3 regions of the Brevibacillus agri genome follow, and region 3 is predicted to be linked to each of the others. Evidence: riboswitches for the same ligand, from Rfam matches in the RefSeq annotation. Region 3 holds a riboswitch; each other region holds the start of a gene.
What was found. A riboswitch is a leader RNA that binds a small molecule or an ion and turns the genes downstream of it on or off. The one in region 3 is predicted to bind cobalamin.
Positions count from the first base shown of each region.

Region 1: it holds a riboswitch for cobalamin, as region 3 does, so the genes downstream of both, BA6348_RS11390 (ABC transporter substrate-binding protein) here and nrdI (class Ib ribonucleoside-diphosphate reductase assembly flavoprotein NrdI) in region 3, are expected to answer to the same signal.
Region 2: it holds a riboswitch for cobalamin, as region 3 does, so the genes downstream of both, BA6348_RS06850 (energy-coupling factor ABC transporter permease) here and nrdI (class Ib ribonucleoside-diphosphate reductase assembly flavoprotein NrdI) in region 3, are expected to answer to the same signal.

Region 1 covers NZ_CP026363.1:2,272,781-2,278,598, reverse strand. Annotated here, with positions in the region: gene BA6348_RS11410 (YitT family protein) at 1-240, opposite strand, end outside; gene cobU (bifunctional adenosylcobinamide kinase/adenosylcobinamide-phosphate guanylyltransferase) at 518-1,084, opposite strand; gene BA6348_RS11400 (ABC transporter ATP-binding protein) at 1,098-1,874, opposite strand; gene BA6348_RS11395 (FecCD family ABC transporter permease) at 1,882-2,919, opposite strand; gene BA6348_RS11390 (ABC transporter substrate-binding protein) at 2,922-3,899, opposite strand; cobalamin riboswitch at 4,050-4,198, opposite strand; gene BA6348_RS11385 (MBL fold metallo-hydrolase) at 4,334-5,281, opposite strand; gene BA6348_RS11375 (IS110 family RNA-guided transposase) at 5,690-5,818, opposite strand, start outside.
Region 2 covers NZ_CP026363.1:1,372,011-1,377,828, forward strand. Annotated here, with positions in the region: gene BA6348_RS06835 (spore germination protein) at 1-260, opposite strand, end outside; gene BA6348_RS06840 (GerAB/ArcD/ProY family transporter) at 250-1,350, opposite strand; gene BA6348_RS06845 (quinone-dependent dihydroorotate dehydrogenase) at 1,495-2,586, shown strand; cobalamin riboswitch at 2,741-2,937, shown strand; gene BA6348_RS06850 (energy-coupling factor ABC transporter permease) at 3,084-3,848, shown strand; gene BA6348_RS06855 (energy-coupling factor ABC transporter substrate-binding protein) at 3,845-4,129, shown strand; gene cbiQ (cobalt ECF transporter T component CbiQ) at 4,126-4,917, shown strand; gene BA6348_RS06865 (energy-coupling factor ABC transporter ATP-binding protein) at 4,922-5,773, shown strand.
Region 3 covers NZ_CP026363.1:2,895,818-2,901,635, reverse strand. Annotated here, with positions in the region: gene nrdF (class 1b ribonucleoside-diphosphate reductase subunit beta) at 104-1,057, opposite strand; gene nrdE (class 1b ribonucleoside-diphosphate reductase subunit alpha) at 1,122-3,206, opposite strand; gene nrdI (class Ib ribonucleoside-diphosphate reductase assembly flavoprotein NrdI) at 3,193-3,552, opposite strand; cobalamin riboswitch at 3,706-3,903, opposite strand; gene BA6348_RS14585 (alpha/beta hydrolase) at 4,078-4,899, shown strand; gene BA6348_RS14580 (ACT domain-containing protein) at 5,025-5,537, opposite strand; gene BA6348_RS14575 (hypothetical protein) at 5,571-5,818, opposite strand, start outside.

The DNA.
Region 1 (5,818 bases), 620 kb from region 3:
CCAGATGAACTGACGCCCTCGCACTAACCAGGCAACCAGAAACAGCGGGATGTCCAAGAGTAAAATCATCATCGCTGGCGACAGGTCAAAGGCGTATTTGGCCAGTAACCCCAGGCCGACGAAGCCGCCCTCAGACAAGTGGTTCTGAAAGTTGATGTGATAATACGCAAAAGCAAGCAAACATGCTCCAAACAAAATCATACCGTAACGTCGAGTAAATTGCAGCGCTCTCCTCATCATCGATTCCTCGCATTTTTGTCGGTTTTGGCACAGACGACCAACCGACTACGGAGGAACATCGCAAGTATAAGTCGCTACTCATACAAAGGGCCTCGCTTTCGTAGTAGGCTAGTCGTCCAAGTGACGGTCGACTACTACGAAGCTAGATGTAGGAGAGGTCATACCGTTTCCAGATCGTCCTATGGGGACGCATGGTATCCTGATCCTTTCCATTGCTTTTCTTATAGTATAGCACAAAAAAGGGAAAAAGACGACGCGAAACCGTCTTTTCCCCTGCCTAAAAGCGAAACGCCCTGCTTTTGAGTTCCAGCGGAATGCCTGCTGTGAGCAGAAACACCTGGTCGGCCACCGTCGCCAGCCGCTGATTCATCAAGCCTGCCAGATCGCGGAACATGCGCCCTAACGGATACTCCGGCACCAGTCCGGCCCCGACTTCATTTGTGACAAACAAAATCGTCCCGGGAAAGTCCTCTACAGCCGCAATCAGCTCGTCTGCCTGCGCAAGCGTGCGCGCGAACGCCTCGTCCTGCTCGTGGCGAATCAGCCAGTTGGACAGCCAGACGATCAGGCAATCGACCACGACGACCGCCTGTTTTTGCGCCAGCTCGTCCCGTTGCCCAAGCGAGCGGATCACGTCTGCGAGGGCGTAAGGCTCCTCGATCGTCTCCCAGCAAAACGCGCTCGTTCGCCTGCGCTCGCGATGCCTGGCTACGCGCTCCTGCAGCTCCTCGTCAAAAGCTTGCGCGGTGGCGATATAGACGCCCGATTGCCCCAGATGGGCCGCGTATTTTTCCGCGAAGGTGCTCTTGCCGCTGCGAGCGCCGCCTGTCACGAGTACGATCATCTGTATTCCCCCATTACGACCCGGATTGCAGCATGATTTGCGGCAAACGGTGGACAGGATGCTCCATGACGATCGGCCGCGTCCCGTACACCGCCTCGATCCGGTCGCTTTGCAGCATGTCTGTTGGCGTGCCTACGCCGATCTGCTCGCCTTTGTGCAGCATCAGGATGCGATCGCAATAGAGCGAAGCGAGATTCAGGTCGTGGAGCACCGCGACCACGGTCACCTGCGTCGTCTTTTGCCACTTGCGCACAATGTCCATCAGTTGAATCTGGTAGCCGATATCGAGATAAGTCGTCGGTTCGTCCAGAAGCAGCACCTGCGGCTTTTGCACGAGCGCCTTGCCCAAGGCGACGCGCTGCTTTTCCCCTCCGCTCAGTTGATCCAGCGTGCGATCGGCAAGCGGTGTCAGGCCCAAAAGCTGCATGATCTCGTCGATGAGCGGCCCGACGTCTGTCTGTTCCTCGCCCAGCCAGTTTTGGTACGGGTAGCGCCCCATTTCCAGCACCTCGCGAACGCGAAAGCCGACCGGAGGCAGCCCCTCCTGTTCGAGTACGGCGAGAACCCGCGCCAGCTCCTTGCGCGTATAGCGGCCAACCGGTTTGCCCGCGAGCGTGATTTCTCCCGCATCAGCGGCAATCACACCGGAGAGCATTTTCAAAAGCGTTGATTTTCCGCTCCCATTCGGGCCGATGATGCCAAAAAACTCGCCCTGCTGGACTGTAAACCCGATCTCGCGCAGGACGGACACATCCTGGTAAGACTTTTGCAGCCCGCGCACTTCGATCATGACGCGACTACCTCCTTCCGATCCGTTTGTTTTGCTTCAGCAAATAGGCGAAAAACGGCGCTCCCAAAAACGCAGTCACGACCCCGAGCGGGATTTCTGTCGGCACGAGCAGCATTCGCGCCAGCGTATCCGCCCACAGCACGTACACACCGCCGCAGATGGTCGCCATCGGCAGCAAAATGCGGTAGTCAGGCCCGACCATCATCCGCACCAGATGCGGCACGACCAGCCCGACAAACCCGATGACGCCCGCAATCGAAACCGCCGCTGCAGTCAGGAGCGTAGAGACGAGCAAAATGATGAGCTTCGTCTTGTCGACGTTGACTCCGAGATGCGCCGCCTGCCGCTCCCCGAGCGCAAACAGGTTCAACGAGCGGGCATAGCCAAGCAGCACGAGCACGCCGATCAGCAAATACGGGACCAGGACGTACGTGAAGGCCCAGCCGCGAAACGACAGGCTTCCCATCAGCCAGAAAACGATCTCGTTCACCGTCTGATCCGACAGCGACACCATGAAGGACACGAGCGAGCCGAGAAACGCCTGAATGACGACGCCAGACAAAATAAGCGTCTCCGTCTGCAGCTTGCCTTGCGTCTTGGCGAGGGCAAGCACAATCCACAAGCTGACAAGCCCCGTCAAAAAGGCGACGACAGGCGTGCTCCACTCTCCAAGAACAGCAAACTGCAAGCCGAACAGGATCAGAAAAGCCGCCCCGACGGCCGAACCGGACGCTACGCCCATCGTGAACGGGTCCGCAAGCGGGTTGCGCAGCACGCCTTGAAAGCCCGCGCCCGCAAGCGACAGGCAAGCTCCGATCAAAATGGCCAGTACGACGCGCGGAAAACGCACCTTCATCACGATCTGCTCGGACGACTCCGGCCATGTCGCCGGAATCCACTCCGACATGCCGGGAAGCTGGTGCAAGAGGATGAGCCATACTTGCGAAAGAGAGAGCGACGCCGCCCCCATCGAAATGCTGACCACCACGGATACGAGCAGCACAAGGCTGCTCGCTCCTCCCCATATAAGCCATTGCTTTTTCATTTTTATTTCACCAGGTCAGGATAAATCGCTTTAGCTACCTCGATCAAACCTTGTGTAATGCGCGGGCCTGGGCGCGCCAGCAGGTTTTGGTCCATTCCGAACACTTGCTTCTCGCGGATCGCCTTCATCGTATCCCAGCCGTTGCGGTTTGCGATGATCTCTTCCAGCTTCGTGCCCGTCTTGTCATCCGTAATGCCTTTGGCGTACAAAATGACGTCGGGATCGCTTTTCAAAATCTTTTCCTCGCTGATTGGGTTCCAGCCCTCTGTGTCGGCCGCAATGTTCGTCCCGCCTGCCAGCGTCACCAGCTCGTCGAGGAACTCCCCTTTGCCCACGGTCCAGCCTGGCGCAAACTCCAGGTACACTTTTTTCTTGTTTTCCGGCTTCACCGCTTTGACGGCTTCCTGTACGCGGGCGATATCCTGCTTCATCGCGGCGACGACTTTTTCCGCCTGCTCCTGTCGGTTGGTGATAACCCCCATCGTCAAAATGTTGTTCAGGATGTCATCCACTTTTTTCGGATGCGTGACGTACACTGGCATGCCGAGCGATTTCAGCTTGTCGGCAACCGGCTTTTCCATCGAAATTCCGCCGATGACCAGATCGGGCGACTGGGCGAGAATCGCTTCTTCGCTCGGCTTGACGACTCCGCCCACTTTTGGCTTCGTGCTCGCTTCTGCCGGATAGTCGTCGAAGTCGGAGACACCGACAATCCGCTCGTTCAAGCCGAGCGCGAACAAGATTTCCGTCTCTGCCGGGGAAGTCGAGACGATTCGTTGCGGCTCTTTTGCCACGGTCACTTCTTTTCCGGTCGCGTCTGTGACGGTAAGCGGGTAGACGGTCTGCTTGGCAGCCGCGTCCTGTGGTGCTGTCTGCGGTGCTTCTGCCTGCGGAGCAGGTGCCGTCTGGGTGTTGCCGCCGCAGCCGACGAGACTTGCAGCAAGCACCAGCGGGATGAGCAGTTTCCATGCGCGTTTCATATGTATGACTTCCTTTCTGTGCGACTGGTTGATTCTTAGCAAACAAAAACCCTTCGCTTCCAACCGGAACCAAAGGGTCGACATGTCAGGCTCATCCATGCTCACGCAAAAAAACGTCCTGAACGGGCCGAACCTTTCCGCGAAGGCGCAGGCACATCAGGCAAACAGGCAGGTCTCCTGGCTTGGCAGCTATTGCGACAGCCGCTTTACAGTGGCGGGACCGCGCCGGACTTGCACCGGCTTCCCTTTTCACCTCGTCCTTTGGCAAGGACCAAGGCACCTGTTTGCGCGTATTCAATTGCAATGGCCTACAACTGCTAAGACTCATCCATCATGATAGCATTCCTTTGCCAAAAAAAGAATGCTTTTTCGCTGCTGCCACGGCTACGTAAGCCCATGCTGCCCGTCTCGTACCCGCTGTCTGGCGTCTCCCGCTATTTCCTGCGCTTTTGCAAATAGTCGACAATTCCCATCGCACATACTTGCAAATCGAGCCGCAGCACGTCCAGCACCTCATGCCCGTCGCCGATCCCGAACGATTGCAGATGCGCCAGTACACGCCCGAACAGCCGCTCCGCCAGTTCGCCATCGCCGAGTCCAGCGGCTACGACCGCCTCCCCTTCCGCCACAAAGACAGGAAGCCACTCGCGCACCTGCCGATAGACGTCGGCAACATCGTCAGTCATGCCGAAATGCCCGAAATAGATTCGCGCAAGACCGCGCTGTTCAAAGCGTTCCACGGAGCGCAGCATCGCCTGCGGGTCAAACTGGTTCGGCGAGGTGGACGGCAGGACGAAGTGAATCCCGTCCCGTTGAAGCTGCGGATAGAAGACACCCGCTGTATCTCCCGTGAACATGCCGCGGCTGACCGGGTCGTAAATGCTGAAATGATGGTTGGCATGTCCCGGCGTGTCCCAAAATTCCAGGACACAGTTGGCGCCAATTTGCAGCGTCTCCTGGTCGGCGCGCACGATGATCCGCTCTTCGGGAACGGCGACAATCGGATCGAACAGGCGGTCAAAATCGTCGTGATACACCGCTCTGGCGCCCGCGATCAACCGACTCGGGTCCACCAGATGGCGCGCTCCTTTTGGATGCACCACGATTTTTGCCTGCGGGCACTCGCGCAAAAAAAGTCCCGCTCCCCCCGCGTGATCGAGGTGAATGTGCGTCACGATGATGTACTTCACTTGCTCCGGGGAAAATCCGAGCCTGCGCAGCCCTTCCCGTATGTACGGGACAGAAGGACTCGGCCCTGTCTCGACCAGGGTCAACTCGTCCTCGGCGATGACGTACGTTCCCGTCCGCTGCGCCCAGCCCATATCAAACCCGTCGATCAGATGGATGCGATGCCCCAGGAAAATCGGTTCTGTAGCTTTCATGTATACCCTCCCACTATAAAGTAATGTTTTCTCCTGTTTTCTCGCTCATTCTCTGTTTTTTAACTTTGACATCTTAAAGCTCTTGTCGGAAGATTGAAGGAGATACAAATATTTCTGTAAGGGCTGTGGCGGGAATAGAGCCTGCAATCACCAGTTTCCAGACTGTGGATAAAAAGGTATGATCGCACAGTGGATCTCCACATCCGCCCTCGGGGTTTACCCTCCCATGTCACGCTGGGTCTATGCCCTTACATTCCTTCGTTCTACCTCTCAAGGGGTGGAGGCCGATTCTAGCTCCTCGACTGGGTCGTTGCCCTTATGGATTATAATTCTTCGGCTTCTCCGGTGCTTCCGTTGTCATGGTTGTACACATGTGAATAAGCGAGATGACAGGTTTGTTGATAAGCTTTATGCAGCACTTTGTTGTAGCTGGGCTTGTCGAATCGGCCCCAATACTTCGTTTGCGTTATACTCTTTCTGCTTTGTCCCCAGTGCATAGAGGACGCGAACCAGTTTTCCACATAAGGCGATAATCGA
Region 2 (5,818 bases), 1.5 Mb from region 3:
ATGAGCAAATCTCCCGAGAAGAGCCGCTCCGTCCACAGCTCAGGATTGGTGTAGAGCGGAATCAGCGGGAGCGAACGCAAGTCTCCGGCGGTCAGGCAGCGTTCCAATTGCGGCAAAGCCGTCTCTTGCAAATGCCGTACGTCGGCCAGACCTTCGCAGTACAGCATGAGAACCGACTGATCGTTGGGGGTGACTGTCCGCAAAAAGATGACATCCGCGCAATGCGTGAATTTTTCTCGCAGCTCTTCTTCAAGGGTCATGGCTCACATCCTCCAATCCGGTTGGTTTGCGCAGCGACAGCAGGAACAAGACGAGCGTGACAGCTACCATAACCAGCAAATAAAGCGGATAGTAAATCTTCGACAGAAACGTGACGAACTGCATGTCGTTGTAGGGGAGGCTGGTGAGAACGATCATGCTGGCGCCGAGGGCGAGCATGACGTACTTGCGCTGCTTTTTCGTTTTCAGGACCAGCAGCTCCCCGAGCAGCAGCAGGCAAAGCGTAATGCGGATAAACGAGCCGGACAGCCATTGAAAGATGGAAAAAAACTCCATGTTTTCGATGTCTTTTCCGATCGTCAAAAGCCGCCATTGTTCAAAGGCAGGAAAGCGCTGGCGCATCGACTCCACAGGCCCGAACTCGGCGATGGCTCCCGTCAGCGGGCTGAGCGTCAGGACCAAGGTAATGGCAATCATGACGATGTAGTGGATGAGCCGCAGCGGTTTGCGCACGTGATGCTGCAGCAACAGCAGCAGGAACAGCTCGGTAAAGCCACCCCCGACAAAAACCATGGCGTGCACGGTAGGGGCAATTCCGTTCTGGAACAGCGGCAAGAGCTGGGAGTAGTCTTTTTTCGGTACGTTGCCGAATGCGACGAACATGCCAAGCAAGGAGACAATGGGCAGCAATATGCCCGAAGTAATGCCGACTGAGGCAATGCCGCCGTAGGATGCGAGAACGCACAAGATCATCAGGGCAAGCGCAGTCACCCACTCGGGCGTCTGCGGCAAATAGTTGACGGTTGTCCACGTTTGGGTATCAACCAGATTGACGAGTGCCATCATGTACAGGCAGAGCATGATGGGGATGAGCAGCAGGAAGCGGACGGCTTTTCCGGACCGGAGCAAGAGCCAGTGGGACAACGACTGCTGTCCGATGCGGCTGTTGATGAAATAGAGCGCGTACGCCCAAACACAAAAGGGGATCATGCCAAAGATGACACTCAGCCAGGCATCGCGCCCGGCTTTGCTGAGCAGCAGGGGGATAAGGGTGACATGATTGGTGATTCCGATCGACAGCATCATCACCATGATCGCTTGGCCAATCCCGATTTTTCCGTCTGCTTTCATGAACCAACGTCCCCCCGACTTGGTGGTTTTGTTATGGTTTGTTTGCCCGGCTGGAAATATGTATCGCGTATAAAGGTTAGCCCACGATAAATAAAGTGTGGTATTCTACAATGAGGTAAAAATGGAGTAAGGAGTGCAGCCGGGATGTATAAGCTCATTAGGAAATATCTGTTCCAGATGGATACGGAAGAGATTCATGAAAGAACGGTTGATGCCCTGAAGCTGGTGGAAGATTCTGCTCCGGGAAAAAGCTTGCTGCGAATGATGTTTCAGGTGAAGGACGAGCGTCTTGCCACAAAGCTGTGGGGAATGACGTTTCCCAATCCGGTAGGGCTCGCCGCCGGTTTTGACAAAAATGCCGAAGTGTATCATGCACTGGGTGCGCTCGGGTTCGGGTTCGTGGAAGTCGGGACATTGACCCCGCAAGGACAGCCGGGCAATCCGCGGCCGCGCCTGTTTCGCCTGCCTGAGCACGAGGCGATCATCAACCGGATGGGCTTCAACAACCACGGTGCTTATTTGGCTTCGCAGCACCTGGTCGATTACGCGTATTCCGATGTTCCGATCGGGATCAACATTGGCAAAAACAAAGTCACTCCCAATGAGGAAGCGGCTTCTGACTATATCAAATGCCTGGACATGCTCTATTCGTACGGCCATTATTTCGTCATTAATATCAGCTCTCCGAATACGCCCAATCTTCGCGATTTGCAGGAAACCGAGAGCATGCGGCTGCTGGTGCGGGCGGTGCGCGAAAAAGCGGCGGAAATGGAAGCGCGCGGCATTCAGAAAAAGCCGATTCTGCTCAAAGTAGCCCCCGACATGTCCGACGAGCACATGCGCGATGTCGTGCAAGGAGCGGTGGAAGAGGGCATTTCCGGCATTATTGCCACCAATACGACCTTGTCGCGTGAAGCCGTTCAAGGGCATCACTATGCCGAGGAAGCGGGAGGACTGAGCGGAAAACCGCTGACAGAGCGTTCGACTGCCTGGGTAAAAGAAATTTACCAGGAAGTGGGCGACAAGGTGCCGATCATTGGCGTAGGGGGCATTTTCACGGGGGAAGATGCGTACGCGAAAATCCGGGCGGGCGCAAGTCTCGTGCAAGTGTACACCGGAATGATTTATCAAGGCCCGGGCATCTCCAAGCAAATCAACAAAAAGCTTTTGCAACTGTTGAAGCGCGACGGCTTTTCCCACATCAGCGAAGCGGTCGGCGTGGACGCCAGGTCGTAAGCATAAAAAAGAAGCGGATGCAACAAAGACCGATGACTCCCGGAATGGCGGGGCATCGGTTTTTTTACGCAGTTATACTCCGCTGATTATATTCTTCCGCTTTTTCCCTTGATTCTGTATAATAATGTGGGACAAGCAAGAACTATCTAACAATTGCATATCGTCGGCGATAGGTGCCTTTATGTGCAAGCCGCATAAAGGGTAACAGGGAATCGGGTGAAAGTCCCGAGCGGTCCCGCCACTGTAATCAGGGAGTTCTCTTTGAGATAGAGCCACTCATATTCATATGGGGAAGGACAAAGAGCGCGATGAGCTGAAAGCCAGGAGACCTACCTACTTGCCACACCCAGGAATACCTTCGCGGAAAGGAGCGGTGAATACGAAGCAATAGGACTGTGCCAACGGTCTGTTGTTTTTGTGCGCATACCTCGTCTGCTAGCGGATGAGGTTTTTTTGTTGGTGAAAAAAGAAAGAACAGCAAAGGAGGAGGAAATGTCTTGAATCGATCCCGTTTCGTTTCGACCTGTCTGTTGATTGCAGGCTTTGTCCTTTATTTTCTCGTAAATGAACCGCAGACGTCCCACGCGATGCACATCATGGAAGGGTATTTGCCGCTGGGCTGGGCGCTGTTTTGGTGGGTAGTATTTATTCCATTTTTTATTTTCGGCATTCGTTCCTTGAACAAAATCGTCAAGGAGCATCCGCAAATGAAGCTGCTGATCGGCGTATCCGGCGCGTTTGCCTTTGTGTTGTCTGCGCTGAAAATTCCTTCGGTGACGGGCAGCAGCTCGCACCCGACGGGAACCGGGCTTGGCGCGATCATGTTTGGCCCGTGGGTCATGTCCGTGCTCGGCAGCCTGGTGCTGCTGTTCCAGGCGCTGCTTTTGGCGCATGGAGGGCTGACGACGCTTGGAGCCAATGCGGTGTCCATGGCAGTAGTAGGGCCGATGGTAGCTTACGGCGTCTATCGCCTGATCGTGCGCGGAAACGGCGGACAGCGTTTGGCCGTATTCGCTGCTGCTGCGCTCGCAGACTTGGCTACTTATGTCGTGACCTCCGTGCAGTTGGCTTTGGCTTTCCCGGCTGAATCCGGCGGCGTTATGGCATCGTTCGCGAAATTCGCAGGAATTTTTGCCATCACCCAGGTTCCGTTGGCGATCAGCGAAGGGCTTTTGACCGTGCTCGTCTGGAACTGGCTGCAGTCTTACAATGCAAAAGAGCTGGCGCAACTTCGCCTGCTGAAACGGGAGGAATCGCTGTGAAAAAAGGGATGAACTGGCTGCTGCTCCTGGGCGTAGTCTTGCTGGCGGTTGTGCCGTTGCTGTTGGTGCAGGATTCGGAGTTCGGGGGAGCAGATGGAGCGGCTGAGGAAGCGATCAAGGAAATCGCCCCTGCTTACGAGCCGTGGTTCGAGCCGTTGCTTGAACCGCCAGGTGGCGAGACAGAGAGCTTGCTGTTCGCGGTGCAAGCGGCGCTCGGGGCGGGCGTTGTCGGCTATGCCGTGGGATTGTACAAGGGCCGGCTGGATAAGCATAAAAAATGAATTGGCAGCAGCTTGATTCGCTTTCCTATCAAAACCGGCTGCGATTTTTGCCGCCTGAGCACAAGCTCCTGTTTGCGGGCGTGCTGATTTTGCTCGTTTTGACGGGACATGAATGGTTGCAGATGGCGATTTGTCTATGGATGGGAGTATGGGTAATGGTGTATGCCCGTATTCCCGTCCGTTTCTATTTCGGATTTTTCATCTTGTCCCTGTCGTTTTTTGTCCTGGGGCTTCCGGCGCTGTTGCTGGAAGCAGTAAGAGCGGATGCAGGGGCGGTCGTCCAGGCAGTTGCGGCGTGGAAGATCGGGCCGTATCTGGTCTACGTTCCGGCAAGCGCGCTCGACAAGGTGTGGCTGCTTTTTTGGCGGACGATGGCCAGCCTCGCCTGCTTTGCTTTTGTCTTGTTTACCGTGCCGTTTGCCGAGATTTTGCAAGTGCTGCGCAAGCTGAAACTTCCGGTCATCGTGACGGATTTGCTCATGATTACGTACCGTTTTATTTTCGTGCTGCTCGGCGTCTCTCATCAACTGTGGATTGCCCAGCGCGCGCGCGGAGGCCATCGCGGGTTCCGGGCGATGCTGCGGGATGCGAGCGGACTGGCCGCGCAGTTGTTCGTCAGGTCCATGCGCAAGTACGATGCGCTGTACAAAGGGATGGCAGCGAGAGGCTTCGGGGAAAGCCTGCAGGTGCTTTCCTTGCACACTCATTCTCGCTCCGGCCGATATGAAGCAGAGTCAATCGCAGGCTGTATTTTGCTGATTTTGCTGGAGTGGTGGACAGGAGGGTAATGCTTTGACATCATGGCTGTTGGAATTTGTTGATTTGCACTACGCCTATCCAGGCGGCCGTGGCCCTGTCCTGAAAGGGTTGTCCCTGGGCATTCCGGAGGGGAAAAAATGCGCCTTGCTCGGGCGAAACGGCTGCGGCAAGTCCACCTTGTTTTTGCACGGGAACGGCATCATCCAGCCGCAGCAAGGGCAAGTGCTGTGGCGAGGAACGCCCCTCAGCTACAAACGCGCTGCCTTGCAAGAGATGACGCAAAAAGTCGGGCTGGTCTTCCAGGACCCGGAGCATCAGTTGATCGCCAGCACGGTCGCCGAGGATATTTCCTACGGGCTGTGCAACCGGAACTTGCCCGCCGACGTAATCCGCGAGAAAGTGCGGGCTGTCCTGGACGCGTTTGGCATGACAGAGCTGGCGGACGTTCCGATTCACCACCTCAGCCTGGGACAAAAGCGGCGTCTCGCCCTTGCCGGGGTCATGGTGCTTGCGCCGGAGCTGCTGCTGTTGGATGAGCCTACGGCCTACCTCGACCGTTACCAGACCAAAAATTTGCTGCGCGAGCTGGATGCCATTCACCAAAACGGCACGACCGTGCTGATGGCGACCCACGATATGGACATCGCTTTCGAATGGGCGGAGTGGATTTGCGTCATGGATGAAGGCCGGCTGATTTTTGCCGGAGAGCCCCAGGAGGCGCTGGCGCGAAGAGAAATGCTGGAAAGCCTGCATTTGGGCATGCCGCTGATCGCCGAGCTGTGGGATGCGTTGCCGCCTGAATGGAGGCGGGAGGCGGGCGAACGGATTCCGTGTTCGCTGGAGGAATTAAAAACACGGCTGGCCGGACAGGTGATGGTCCGGTAGATAAGGTACAGGCAAGCGGTCGTCTCGGCGGCCGCTTTTTTGCGT
Region 3 (5,818 bases):
CGCGCCTGTGCATGCGCGCCGCTCGCCCCTTTTCGCGTAACGGGCACGACAAAAAGGCTGCCGTCTGTAGACAGCAACCCTTTTAAACGATCGTTTAACTTTTTTACTCAAAGCGAAAATCGTCATCCGTCAGCGGCTCGACGTTGAGCGTGCGGACGTAGCCATTGCCTTTTTTCGAGAAGAAATCATGCTGCTTCGTGTGCGTGCGAATCCCGTTCAAGACGATCGGGTTGACTTCCTCCTCGGGGAAAAACGGCTCCAGCCCCAGATTCATCAACGCTTTGTTCGCGTTGTATCGCACGTAGGCCAACACCTCGTCCGCCAGGCCAATCTCTGTGTACAAGGAGACAGTGTACTCCTCTTCGTTTTGGTGCAGCTCGTGCAATAGCGCGTACAGCTCCTCTTTGACCGTCGCCTGCTCCACGACGCTGAGCCGCTGGTACACTTCCTGCGCGAGCACGCCGACGTACAGGCCGTGAATGCTCTCGTCCCGGACGATCAGGTCGATGATTTCGCCGCTGCTCGTCATCTTGCCCTGCCCGGCCAAAAAGAGCGGGTAGAAAAAGCCGCTGTAAAACAGGTAGCTTTCCAAAAAGACGGAGGCGACCATCGCCATGTACAAATCTTTTGGCGTCTCGATCTCCTGGTAGCGCTTTGCGATCAGCGCCGCTTTCTTTTGCAGATGCGGACTCTGCTCCACCCAGGCAAAAATTTCGTCAATTTCCTCCGTGGCCGCGAGCGTCGTGAAAATGCTGCTGTACGATTTGGCGTGGATTTGCTCCATCATGCCCATGAAAGCCAGGACGGCTTTGCGCTGCAGCCCGTCCACATGCTCCATGATTTTCGGCATCCCGACGCCGCCTTGCACGGTGTCGAGCAAAGTCAGTCCGCCGAGCACTTTTTTGTACGTGTCCCGTTCCGAAGCGCTGAGCTCCATCCAGGACATTTTGTCATCCGAGAGCGGAATCTCGTCATCGGTCCAGAACTGCATGATGTTCTGGTTCCAAAACGTCATCGTAAAATCGTCGTCTGGCCTGTTCCAATTGACAGCTTTCATTAGGGCGTTCCTCTTCTCTGAAAAAACTTTGTTCCATGCCGGATGGTTCCTCACAGTAAACGGCTTAAACGGCGCAGCTAATGCACTCTTCTACCGTCAAATGCTTGGTGCGCGTGTAGTAGAGCGACTTCAAGCCTTTTTTCGCGGCGTAAATATAGTAGCGCGCCAGCTCTCTGGTCGAGATGTTGCTGTTGACGTGCAGCACGGTGGAAATGCCTTGGTCCACATGCTCCTGGATTTCGGCGATCAGATCGATCACTTTGAACTGGTCGATCACATAGGCAGATTTGTAGTAAAAATAGTTTTCCTGCGACAAATACGGCATCGGGTAGTAGGTCGTCGAGTTCGCGTACGTTCTCGTTTCGATGTGCTCGACAACCGGCATCACGCTCGACGTCGCATTCTGAATGTAGGAAATGCTCTGCGTCGGCGCAATCGCCAGACGGTACGCGTGATACAGTCCGTTCTTCTGCACCTTTTGCTTGAGCGCGGCCCAATCCTCCGGCGTCGGAATGTGCATGCCTGCGAACAGTTGCTTGCCTTTTTCCGTGCGCGGACGGTAGTCGTTTGCGAGGTATTTGTCAAAATACGTGCCTTTGGCGTACTCCGACTGCTCGAAGCCCATGAAGGTTTCCCCTTTGGCCATGGCGATCTCCATGCTCATTTCCAGCGAGTAGAAGTTCATCATCATGAAGAACGTGCGGGCGAAGTCTTTTGCTTCCTCGCTCTCGTAGGCGATCTTGTTTTTCGCCAGGTAGCCGTTCAGGTTCATCGCACCCAGCCCGACGGAATGCAGCTCGCGGTTGGCCTTTTGCACGCCTGGCGCATTTTCCACGCGGGTCACATCGCTCACGGCGGTGATCGCCTCGATGCCCTCGCGCACGGATTCGCGCACTTTTTTGTGCTCCATCACGTTGACGATGTTCAAGGAAGCGAGATTGCAGCTAATGTCGCGGCGGATGATGTCCGGCTCGCCGTAGTTGGTAATCGTGGACGTCTCCTGGAGCTGGAAAATTTCCGTGCACAGGTTGGACATTTTCACGGAGCCGATGTCCTTCAGCGCGTGATTTTTGTTCGCGTTCGTCTTGTTCATGATGTACGGGTAGCCCGACTCCATCTGGATCATCGCGATCTTGGTGAGCATTTCGCGGGCGCTCATGACTACCTTTTTCTTGACGCGCTCGTTTGCCACCAGCTCGTCGTACATCTCGTCGAGATCCAGATCATCCAGATGGGCGCCGTACTCCTTGTAGACGGAGTAAGGAGCGAACACTGTCAACGGCTTGTTTTCCTCTGCCAGCTTGTAAAACACATTCGGCACGATCAGGCCGATCGACAGCGTCTTGATCCGCGACTTTTCATCGGCATTGATCTTTTTGCAATCGAGAAACTCGTTGATATCCCAGCCGAAGATGTTGTAGTAGGCTGCCCCGGAGCCTTTGCGCTGCCCCATCTGATCGGCGTAGGAAAACGCGTCCTCCAGCAGCTTGAGTACAGGCATGACGCCCTTGGCTGCGCCCTCGACGCCTTTGATCGGCTCTCCGCGCCCGCGCAGCTTGGACAGGTTGACGGCCACGCCGCCGCCGATTTTCGAAAGCTGCATGCAAGTGCCGAGAACGTAGTTGATCGAGTTCAAGGAGTCGTCCATTTCCAGCAGGAAGCAGGAGACCATTTCGCCGCGGCGGCTTTTCCCCGCATTGAGGAACGTCGGCGTCGCCGGCTGGAGTCGCTGGTCCATCATCGACACGGTCAGCCGCTTCGCCAGTTCGAAGTCTCCGCGCCCGAGCGAGAGCGCCACAATCGCCACCCGATCCGGGTACTGCTCCAGATACATCGATTTGTCGTCTGTTTTCAGGGCGTAGTCTTTGTAAAACTTGGAGATAGCCATGTACGAAGCGAATTGAAAACCAGCGTCATGCGCCAGGCGGAACACTTCATCGACCTGTTCAACCGTGTAGCTTTCATACACATTTTCATAAAAGTCATTTTCGATCAAATAGTCCATGCGCTCTTTCACGCTGTTGAAGGTCATCGTCTTCGCCTGTACTTCTTCCATGAAGACCGCGACTGCCTCTCTGTCCTTTTCCAGTTGGTAAAATCCGTCGCTTCCTCGCTGCATCAGTTGGTTGTTCAATTCAATGTGTCGCAATTGCTGCCACCCCACTCGTAAATTGTTCCACGTCACGGCCGGTACCGGACAGTTCGAATTTGGAAATGACCGGAACGCCATATTGGCTGGCGATCGTGTCTGCGCTTTTGGCAAAGCTGGCTCCCCAGTTGCGGTTGCCGCTGGCTGACACGCCGCGCAAATAGACATGATTCCGCTTCAGAAAACGGTCCACCTTCTCCGGCACCTGGCCAAAGCCTGTCGTGTACGTGACCAGAATGAACGGCTCGTCGATCACCATCTCCGGATCAATCTCCACGTGCGGCAGATCGAGCTTGCTGACGAATCGTCTCACGTTTCCTGTTTTCGAATCAAAAGCGATTAACATGTCCCTCATCCTTTACTGCTGTTCTATACTTTTTTAGCCAAAGTAAAAGCGCATCCGACGCCAAAATGTCGAATGCGCATGATGATCCCCATCGTATCCATCCGCCGAAAAACGAATGGAGCGCTCGAACACTTCCCTATCTCCCGTAGGTTACACAGTGCTGACGGTCAGGCAGGTCTCCTGGCTCGGGGTCATCGCTCCATTCGTGCCTTCCCGATCGGCTGAATCAGTGGCGCAAAAACCAAATGGAACTCTCTCATCACAGTGGCGGGACCGCGTCGGAATTTCACCGACTTCCCTATTAAGTCTACCAAATATAGCGTGGCAAACACCTGTCCGCATCAATATGTAGTTGGTAAAACTTACTTTACCTCAATATATCGTAGGAGTCAAGCTCGGCATGCTCTATTTTGGCGACTGATAATCTCTCTCATTTCTCTATTGCCAATCTCTGGTTTGCGTCCATATAATAGGTTTCATGCACAAAAAAGGTAACGCCACCGGCCGATTGGAGAGTGACCCCTGATGGAAAGCACGGTTTATGAAGCAGTAGCCATTCCGCGTTCGCAAACGAGAAAAATGACATACAACGACCGCACGTTCCACATCTTCGTCAGCATCCCCGACGTGGCTTTGCCGCCGTCCGGCTTCCCGGTCATTTACTTGCTGGATGCCAACTCGGTGTTTGGCACCATGACCGAAGCGATTCGCCTGCAATGCCGGGTTCCGGAAAGAACGGGCGTCGATCCGGCCATCGTCGTCGGCATCGGCTACCCGACAGAAGCGCCGTTCCACCCATCGCGCTACTACGACTTCACCCATGTCGTTCCCGCATCCGAGCTGCCCGCTCATCCGCGCGGCGGCGAATGGCCGGAAATGGGCGGGGCAGAAGGCTTCCTCAGCTTCATCGAAGACACGGTGAAGCCCGCGATCGAAAAGGACTTGCCCGTCGACCGCACGCGGCAAACGATTTTCGGACATTCGCTCGGCGGCTTGCTCGTGCTGCATGCCTTGCTGACCCGGCCACACGCGTACCAATGCTACATCGCCGGCAGCCCGTCGATCCACTGGAACGAAAGCGTCCTGCTGGAAGAGGAGCGCCGCCTGCCGTCCCTGCTCACAGACGACTTGCGGGTCAGAGCGCTGCTCGCCATCGGGGAGCTGGAAAACGACGGCCGCTTCCACGTCAACGTCAAGGCGCAGGCGATGGCTGAACGGTTGTCCGCCATGGGCAACGGGCAGATCGAAGCGTCGTTCCGCCAATTTCCGGACGAAAACCACACGTCTGTCCTGCACGTCCTCATCAGTCACGCCATTCGCTTTGCTTCCAAGCCAACTGCCCGCTAGTCAGGGCAGTTTTTTCTTTGCCTCGCTCCATGCACACAAGCAAGCAAACAAGGCAGTCGGCACACGCAAAAAACCGCCCATACGAAAACGATGAGCGGCCATGCATGCACTACTGCTCTTTTCGCCTATTGCAGAGACAACACCTTGTTGATCTGCGGCAGCTCCTCGATGGCAGCTACGACAGTTGGCGTAATCTCTTCGTCGGTGACGCAAATCAACAGGGCGTTTTTCCCCTTTTGCTCACGCGACACATTCATCTTGGAAATATTGATCTCGTGGTCAGCCAGCTTGCGGGACACGTCGTAAATGACGCCCGGATAGTCGGTATGGTGCACCAACAGACCGTGAGCGCCCGGAGGGATCCGACAGGCGCAGTAGTTGATCTCGCTGATGTACACTTCGCGCCAGTCCTGGGCAAACGTGTATTTGTTCGCTCCCACGCGCAAATTCGCCAGATGGTTGGCGTACTCGCCGGAGCTGTTTTGAACCGAAACGCCGCTGCCAAGTCCATCCACCAGAAGCGAAGCGATCTCTTCTTTATTTTCATGGGCCAAAATGCTCAGGGACGCCCCTGCGAGCTGCGGCTCCAGTCTGCGAATCAATTGGGCCAATTCACGAAGTCCAGCATATTGGGTCATGTAATCCCCTCACTCTCCCAGTCAGGTTAATCCTTAATGCGGAAGAATCCACTCTTCCGGTTCCTTGATAATCGAGGAATGGTTATCGGAGCGATACCAGGCTGTCAGGCTTTGCCCATCTTTCGTGTACACGATGCGATAGATGGTGTTGCCCTTTCCGCTTTTCGGGAAGGGACTCTCCTCGGGAGGAACCACTGTCACACCACCCGCTTCAATCACGCCACCCTTTTCCTTGATGACGCTCTCGATCACGGTCATGTGCTCGTTGCTCGTGGCCGACA